2 regions of the Pantoea sp. y20 genome follow, and region 1 is predicted to be linked to the other one. Evidence: riboswitches for the same ligand, from Rfam matches in the RefSeq annotation. Region 1 holds a riboswitch; the other holds the start of a gene.
The links. Region 1 has a riboswitch for fluoride ahead of crcB (fluoride efflux transporter CrcB). Riboswitches for the same ligand answer to the same signal wherever they lie in the genome.
Positions count from the first base shown of each region.

Region 1 (4,171 bases):
AGCTATCCACGCGTGTTGGGGCATGAGCTGTGTGGCGAAGTGGTAGAACTCGGCAGCCAGGCCAGCGGCTTCAGGCTGGGCCAGCGCGTGGCGCTGATTCCTTACGTTGCCTGCCAGCAGTGCGATGCCTGTTTAAGTGGCAAAACCAACTGCTGCGAAAAAATCTCGGTGATTGGGGTGCATCAGGATGGCGGTTTCTGCGAATACCTTAGCGTGCCGACCAGCAATTTGCTGGCGGTGGATGAGGTTGATCCCGAAGCCGCCGCGCTGATTGAACCCTTCGCCATCAGCGCGCATGCGGTGCGCCGTGCGGCCGTTACGGCGGATGAGCAGGTTTTGGTGGTGGGTGCAGGTCCGATTGGCCTTGGCGTGGCCGCGATTGCGGCGGCGGCGGGGGCGAATGTGGTGGTGGCCGACACCAGCGAGCAACGCCGTGCACACGTAGCGCAGAAGCTGGGTTTGGCGACGGTAAATCCATTAGACGCCGATTTTGAGGCGCAGTTGCGGGCGGAGTTTGGTGGGCGTTTGCCGGCCAAAGTGATCGATGCCACCGGCAGCCCAGCGGCGATGAACGGCGCGGTGAAACTGATTCGTCACGGCGGCACCATCGTGTTTGTCGGCCTGCACAAAGGCGATCTGGTGATCCCGGATATCGAGTTCCACAAAAAGGAAACCACGCTGCTGGGCAGCCGCAACGCCACGCTGGAAGATTTCGCGAAAGTAGGCGAACTGATGGCGAACGGGCAGCTTCGTGCCGACATGATGCTCAATCGCCATTATGATTTTTCTAAACTGGCAGAGCGCTTTGAAGCGGATGTGATTAACAACCGGGAACTGATTAAGGGCGTGATTCACTTCGAACGTTGATATTGGCACCAACCGTAGCGGCGCAATTTATTACGCAAAGAGGGGTTGGCACGGTGCCTTCACTGATGCGCGCGATAGATCGCGCCGCGACAACACTGTGCCTCCTTCACCATATTGTCTGCATTGCCAAGCCAGCGTATTATCTCCCGCCTAAGGTGATGGCGTGCCACCTTCCTCAACCGCCGTTCTGGTCACAGACGGCTGATGACGCCTGACAACACTCGTATCCCTGCGCGGGAGAAGGCGGTGTGTCAGGTGTTATTCTGTCCTGCCGCGGCCCTGCGCGTCATTCATATCAGGAGCTCCAAACTATGTTGAAGTCGTTACTGGCGGTGGTGCTGGGCGGTGCGGTGGGCTGTACGCTGCGTTGGTTGATCTCATTACGTTTTAACGCACTGTTTCCCAATTTGCCGCCCGGCACCTTGATGGTGAATCTGGTGGGCGGTTTTATCATCGGCGCGGCGCTGGCCTTTTTTGTGCGTAATCCGCATATCGATCCCTTTTGGAAACTGTTAATTGTCACTGGCTTGTGTGGCGGCTTAACCACCTTTTCCACTTTTTCTGCAGAAATTGTTGGGTTGCTACAATCAGGTAAATACCTTTGGGCGATGTCGAGCGTGATGGTGCATGTTATTGGTTCGCTGCTGATGACTTTCGCCGGTTTTGCCGCGGTCAATCTGCTGGGATAACCATCGCGCTTGAAATAACTCCTCAGAGGTAGATACTGATCGCCATTCTGTGCGCGTGACGCACAGAATTTGTCACCGATTATCCGGACGATTAAGGAGCTGTGTCATGCGTTGTAACCCTAAATTCCTTAACCTGGTGTTGTTAAACGGTGAACCTGAGGAGAAGCTGCGTGCCGCACGCGCCGCCGGTTTTGATCAGGTTGAGATCTGGCGCGACGATGTGCAAGCCAGTACGCCACAGTTAGCGAAGCAGTTGCAGCTTGGCTTCACCAATGTGCAGGTGCTGCGCGATTTCACCGGTGCGCCGGATCGCGACCGCCAGCAAAAACGCGAAGAGCTGCGTCAGTTCATTCAGATTGCCCAAACCATCGGCTGCGACACCATCCAGGCACCGGCCAGCACGCGTGACGATTGTGTGGCGGCGCGTATTGATGAAGATTTACGTTGGATGGCATCGGAAGCCGCGCGCTACAACATGCGCATCATGTATGAGCCGATGGCGTGGTGCAGCGTAGATAACACACTGCCGCTGGCGTGGGAACGGCTGCAACGGCTGGACCAGCCGAATATCGGTTTGGTGGTTGATCTGTTCCACATCTGCGCGTTAGGCGGCGATGCGTCGCAGCTGGATGGCATTCCCGCCGACCGTATCTACGAAGTGCAGCTGTGCGATATGGCCGACATGCCACCGCAGGATAAGCAGCCGCTCAGCGAGTACGCGCGTCACCAGCGCCTGTTGCCGGGCGATGGCATCATCGAAGTGGAACGCTTTGTCGATAAGCTGAAAAGTGCCGGTTACAGCGGGCCGGTCGGCATTGAAGTGTTCAACGATAAGTTGAAGGCGCAGCCAGCAGACGTGGCTGCGCAAAAAGCGTGGCAGGCGTTAAATCGTTACTGGCCTTAATCCTGCAAACATTGCGCAATAAAACCGGCGGCATCCATCGCACCCTGCGATGAAATGGTGTGGCCGGTTGCCGCTTCATAACGCGCTTCCACCGTCACGCCAGCCTGCTGTAAACGTTGCTCCGCCGATACGCTTTCGCTAAACGGAATCACCTCATCGGATTTGCCGTGAATCAGCAGCGCAGGCGTATACGGCTGCGGCGTTAATGCGCCATCAAATGCCAGACGGCCGGAAAAGGCCACCACGCCAGCCAGCGGATAGCGGCCCGACGCCAGCGCATCTAACGCCATGATCGAACCCTGCGAAAAGCCCACCAGAATCACTTTGTCCCACGCATCCGCCATGCCGTGCTGCGCCATCAGCTGCTGCAGCGTGTCATCAAAGGCCGCGCGTGCATCACGCACGCGCGCCGGGCGGTTTTCGGGCGTGATGCCGGTCAGGCTAAACCACTGATATCCCATCGCATGTTCGAAAGGATAGGGCGCATTCGGCGAGGCAAACGCCACATCTGGCAGCAGGCGCGCCCAATGTTCGCCGAGCACCGCGAGATCATCGCCGTTGCTGCCGACGCCATGTAAAAAAATCACTAACGCTTTTGCCATCGCACTGCTCCTTATAAACCGTAGGCCGCCATATCCGGGCCAACCGGCACAATGCCGTTGGGATTCAGCGCTTTAATTGAATAATAGCCCTGCTTGATATGATCGATATTCACCGTCTCACGCACGCCAGAGACCGACAGCATACTCTTGAGATAACGATCGAGTAGCGGATAGTCGCGCAGGCGGCGCAGGTTGCATTTAAACAGGCCGTGATAGGCGGCGTCAAAGCGCACCAGCGTGACGAACAGGCGAATATCCGCTTCGGTTAAGCGCTCGCCGAGCAGGAAAGTACGGCCATCCTGCAAACGCAGCTCCAGCTCATCCAGTTGGCTGAACACATCGTTAAATGCCTGCTGATAACTCACCTGCGTGGTAGCAAAACCAGTGCGATAGACGCCGTTATTCAGGCGCGGATAGATCGATTCGTTCAGCGCGTCGATCTCCGCGCGCAGATCCTCGGGATAAAGATCGATGCGATCGTCCGCCAGCGCGCCAAAGCCGCTGTTCAGCATGCGCAGGATATCGGCTGACTCATTATTGACGATGGTTTGCGTCTTTTTGTCCCACAGCACCGGCACGGTGGCGCGGCCGGTGAAATCGGCATCGGCACGGGTGTAGAGTTCGTGAAGGTATTCGGCTTTATTCAGCCAGTCGCGATCTGCGCCAGGATAATCACCGAAGCGCCAGCCTTGCGCGCCAAGCTGCGGCTCAACCACCGACACGCTGATGACCTTATCCAGCCCTTTCAGACTGCGCGCCAGCAGCGTGCGCGAGGCCCACGGACAAATCAGCGCTACATAGAGGTGATAACGATCCGGCTCGGCAGCGAATGCGCTGGAACCATCTGCGCTAATCCAGTGACGAAAACGGGAGGTCTGGCGCACAAATCCGCCTTGTTGATCGGTGGCTTGCACCGGATGCCACTCTGCACTCCACTTACCGTTTACCAGCATCGTCTTCTCTCCTCAGTGTTGATGAAGTGAGCATACAGCGCTGCTGGTTAGGCGATAATCCGGGCAAAATGGCTTTCATTGCTTCCAAAATGGAAGGAATTAGCCGGGCGGATGGTGCTGGAAATGGGCGGCGAGGAAATCGATCAACAGCCGGGT
Region 1 covers NZ_CM142816.1:3,942,560-3,946,730, reverse strand. Annotated here, with positions in the region: gene ACYAC5_RS18380 (zinc-binding alcohol dehydrogenase family protein) at 1-867, shown strand, start outside; fluoride riboswitch at 1,013-1,088, shown strand; gene crcB (fluoride efflux transporter CrcB) at 1,179-1,556, shown strand; gene ACYAC5_RS18370 (sugar phosphate isomerase/epimerase family protein) at 1,663-2,460, shown strand; gene ACYAC5_RS18365 (alpha/beta hydrolase) at 2,457-3,062, opposite strand; gene ACYAC5_RS18360 (glutathione S-transferase family protein) at 3,074-4,015, opposite strand; gene ACYAC5_RS18355 (LysR family transcriptional regulator) at 4,115-4,171, opposite strand, start outside.

Region 2 (4,171 bases), 340 kb from region 1:
TGCCGAGGGGCTCTGGATGTTTAACATCCTGCTGTTCAGCGTCTTTGCCGTGATGTATCTGGCCCGCTGGGTCATGTACTTCGGTGAGGCAAAGCGCATCTTCGGCCATTCAACCGTGTCCATGTTCTTCGGCACCATCCCGATGGGCATGGCGACCATCATCAACGGCCTGCTGGCGTTCGGTCTTCCGCGCTGGGGCGCAGACGTCATTCCGGTGGCGCACGCCCTGTGGTGGCTGGACGTGGCGATGTCGCTGCTGTGCGGCGTGTGTATTCCTTACATGATGTTTACCCGGCAGCAGCACAGCATTGACCAGATGACGGCCGTCTGGTTACTGCCGGTTGTAGCTGCCGAGGTCGCGGCGGTCAGCGGCGGCCTGCTGGCGCCGCACATTGCCGACACCCACGCGCAGCTCGGCATCATTATTACCAGCTACGTGTTGTGGGCGTACTCCGTGCCGGTGGCGCTGAGCATCCTTGCCATCCTTCTGCTGCGTATGGCCCTGCACAAGCTGCCACACGAGAGTATGGCGGCCTCAAGCTGGCTGGCCCTGGGGCCGATTGGCACCGGTTCGCTCGGTATGCTGGTCATCGGTGGCGATGCGCCCGGGGTGTTTGCCGCGGCGGGCATGCCGGAAATCGGTCACATCGCGCAGGGCGTGGGGTTCGTTGCCGGCATTCTCTTCTGGGGCTGCGGCCTGTGGTGGATGCTGCTGGCCACGCTGATAACCGTGCGATACTTCCGTGAAGGCATCCCATTCAACCTGGGATGGTGGGGCTTTACCTTCCCACTGGGCGTGTACACCGTCGCCACGCTCAAGCTGTCCACCCTGATTGACCTGGCGTTCTTTAAAGGCTTCGGTGCGCTTCTTGTCGTCATGCTGGCCGCCATGTGGCTGCTGGTCGCGGTGAAGACGGTGCGCGGGGCATGGAGCGGGAAACTCTTTGTTTCCCCCTGCCTGGCAGGCCTGGACCGGAAGCCTTGAACAAAACCGGCACGTCGCTGCTGGACCCGTTTTTACGCGAGGAACGCCTCGCGGCGGTTACCGCGCCGCACGTGGACGCGCTGAATCGCTGGGTCAGCGGGCAGCGTCAGGCCGGCGTGGAGCTGCCGTGGTTTGATCCGGCCGACGGTGGGACCGGGGCCGGACTGCTCGTCCTGCTGCAGTCGCCGGCGCGCAGCAGCCCGTCACCCCGGTTCGTGTCGCGAGATAACCCGGGGCCAGCCCAGCAGAATCTGGGGCGGTTTCTGGCGGAAGCCGGTATTGCGCGCCGGGACAGCGTGCTGTGGAATATGGTGCCCTGGGTCAGTGACGGGCCGCAGAAACGGCCCTCAGCGGCGGATATCCGTAGCGGCTGCGCCTGGCTTGAGGACGTGCTGGCGCATCTGCCCGCGCTGCGCGTGGTGGTGCTGGCCGGTGCCGTAGCGGCGCAGGCCCGCGGGACGGTCAGTTACCTGCGCCCCGGCGTCACGGTGCTGGTGATGCCGCACCCCAGTCCGCTTTCGCTCTGCACAAGCCCGGCGGTGCCGGAAAACATCCGCCGGGTACTGCGCGAAGCACGGGCTGTGCTGACGGGCTGAGACCGCCGTCGGAATAATACTGACAGGTTTTGCAACCGGCTCTATACTCAGATTACAGGGTGATGGCGTTCCACCCTTCCCAACCGCTCCGTTCCGGAGCTGATGACGCCTGATGTGACTCTTGATTTTCAGGAGGTGCGTCAGGCCGTCCTTACTTTCCGCCCGGCCTGCGTACTTCCCTTTACGGGGAGAGACCCTTGATACACGTTTTTGGCCACATCAATCCTGACAGCGATGCTGTCTGTACGGCCGTCGTCACCGCGCACTGGCTGACCGGGCGCGGCATGGACGCCTGCGCATGGCGTCTTGGCGAGGCTAACCGCGAAACCCGTTTTATCTTTGACGCCGCCGGCCTCACGCTGCCGCCGCTGCTCGCTTTTCCGCTAAAGGATGAACGGGTCTGGCTGGTTGATTTCACCGAGCCGGCGCAGGGGCCTGACGACCTGCTCCGGAGCAACGTCGTGGGCATCACTGACCACCACCGGCTGGGCGGGCTGATAACGCAACTGCCGCCGGAGGTGCATATCCGCCCGGTTGGCAGCAGCGCCACGCTGCTCTGGCTGCTGATGGACGCTGAAGCGCGCCGTACGCTGCCCCCGACGCTCGCCGTGCTTCTGCTGGGCGCACTCCTGAGTGACACCGTTAACCTTCGCTCGCCGACCACCACCGAGGACGATATCCGTTCGGCCACCGAGCTCGGCGTGCTGTCCGGCGTAAACCGCAAAGCCTTCGCTCGTGACCTCCTCACCGCAAAAACAGACGTCAGCGGCCTCAGCGCACAGCTGCTGCTGGACAGGGACCTCAAGGCCTTCGTCATTGCCGGTACCGACGTACGCATTGCCCAGATTGAGGTCAGCTCAACGACACAGGTTGCCCCCGTGATGGACGACCTGCTCGCAGCCCTGGCGTATCTGGCAGACCAGTCGGGGGCTGGCCTGGCGGTACTGATGCTGACCGACATTCGCGCCGGGTTTTCAACGCTTTACTTCGCCGGGCGGGAGAGCGTTAACGCCGCCTCCTGCTCAATACCGGGCATGCTCAGCCGCAAAAAGCAGCTTCTGCCGTGGCTTGAGTCCCGCCTTAACCAGAACGGGAGTTCATTATGACCTGCTACACCCACGCACTGATTCTTGTGAACGATAAACACGACGGCACCCTCCTGCTGAAACGCGCGGTCGCGCTGGCGCAGCCGCTCGGCATGAAAATCACCCTGGCGCACATCAGCGACGACTACCGGGAGATGAACTACGTGTCCGACAGCCTGATGGACGACGTCGTGTCGGAAGAGGTGCTGAAAGCCAAAGCGTTTATGAGCGAGCTGGCGGCCTCCGTGCCTGAGGCGGTCGATACGCGGGAGCTGGTGACCATGCGTCGCTTTGAGGACGTGGAGAAGTGCATCGCGGAGCTGGGCGTGGACCTCGTGCTTGCCGGGCACCGCAATCGCTTTATGGGAATGCTGACGTCCCGCTCGGCGGAATACATCAACCACCTCACGGTGGATGTGCTTATCACTCACCTGAATGACTGAACCGGGAGAAACACCATGCGTTTTACACTGGATAACGTGACCGCCCGTGAAATTCTTGACTCGCGCGGCAACCCCACCGTTGAAGTTGAAGCCCGGACCGCGGACGGGATGATGGCGCGCGCCTCGGTGCCTTCCGGGGCCAGTACCGGCTCGCGCGAGGCCGCAGAGCGCCGCGACGGTGACGCACACCGTTTTGGCGGCAAAGGCGTACTGGATGCCGTCAGGGCGGTTGATACGGAAATCTGCGAAGCCTTGCGCGGCAGGGACGTGCGCGAGCAGCGTCAGCTGGATAACATCATGCTGGCGCTGGACGGTACGGAGAGCAAGAGTCGCCTGGGTGCCAATGCCATTCTGGGCGTGTCGCTGGCGGTTGCCCGGCTGGCGGCACAGGCCTCGCATGAGCCGCTCTGGCGCTACCTGGGGGGCCTGCAGGCGAACCTGCTGCCCGTACCGTGCATGAACATTATCAATGGCGGCGTGCACGCCCGCGGTCAGGGCGCGGACTTTCAGGAGTTCATGATAGCGCCACACGGGGCACCCACGCTGCGCGAGGCCGTGCGTCAGGGCAGCGAGGTCTACCAGGCGCTGCGCCAGATCCTTCTGGACAAGAACCTGTCCGCGGCAGTCGGCGACGAAGGCGGTTTTGCGCCCGCCGTATCGTCGAACCGCGACCCGCTGGCGTTTATCGTACAGGCGATTGAGAAGGCGGGGTACCGGCCCGGAGAAGACATCAGCATCTGCATGGACCCCGCCTCAAGTGAGTTTTTCGCAGACGGCAAATATCATCTGCGCACGGAGGGCAGTGCGCTGAGCGCGGCGGAAATGACGGCGTACTACGGCGAGCTGATGGACCAGTTTCCCGTCATCCTGCTGGAAGACGGCCTGGCAGAAGATGACTGGGCGGGCTGGAAGCATCTGCACCAGCAGCTTGCGGGCAGGGCCGAGCTGGTAGGTGACGACCTGTTTGTCACCAACGTGAAGTATATCCAGCGCGGCATTGACGAAAACCTCGCCAGCGCCGCACTGATTAAACTCAATCAGATAGGCTCGCTCAGCGAAACG
Region 2 covers NZ_CM142816.1:53,521-57,691, forward strand. Annotated here, with positions in the region: gene ACYAC5_RS00255 (TDT family transporter) at 1-985, shown strand, start outside; gene ACYAC5_RS00260 (uracil-DNA glycosylase family protein) at 982-1,581, shown strand; fluoride riboswitch at 1,631-1,700, shown strand; gene ACYAC5_RS00265 (DHHA2 domain-containing protein) at 1,779-2,687, shown strand; gene ACYAC5_RS00270 (universal stress protein) at 2,684-3,109, shown strand; gene eno (phosphopyruvate hydratase) at 3,125-4,171, shown strand, end outside.
Region 2: another riboswitch for fluoride. It lies ahead of ACYAC5_RS00265 (DHHA2 domain-containing protein); the one in region 1 lies ahead of crcB (fluoride efflux transporter CrcB).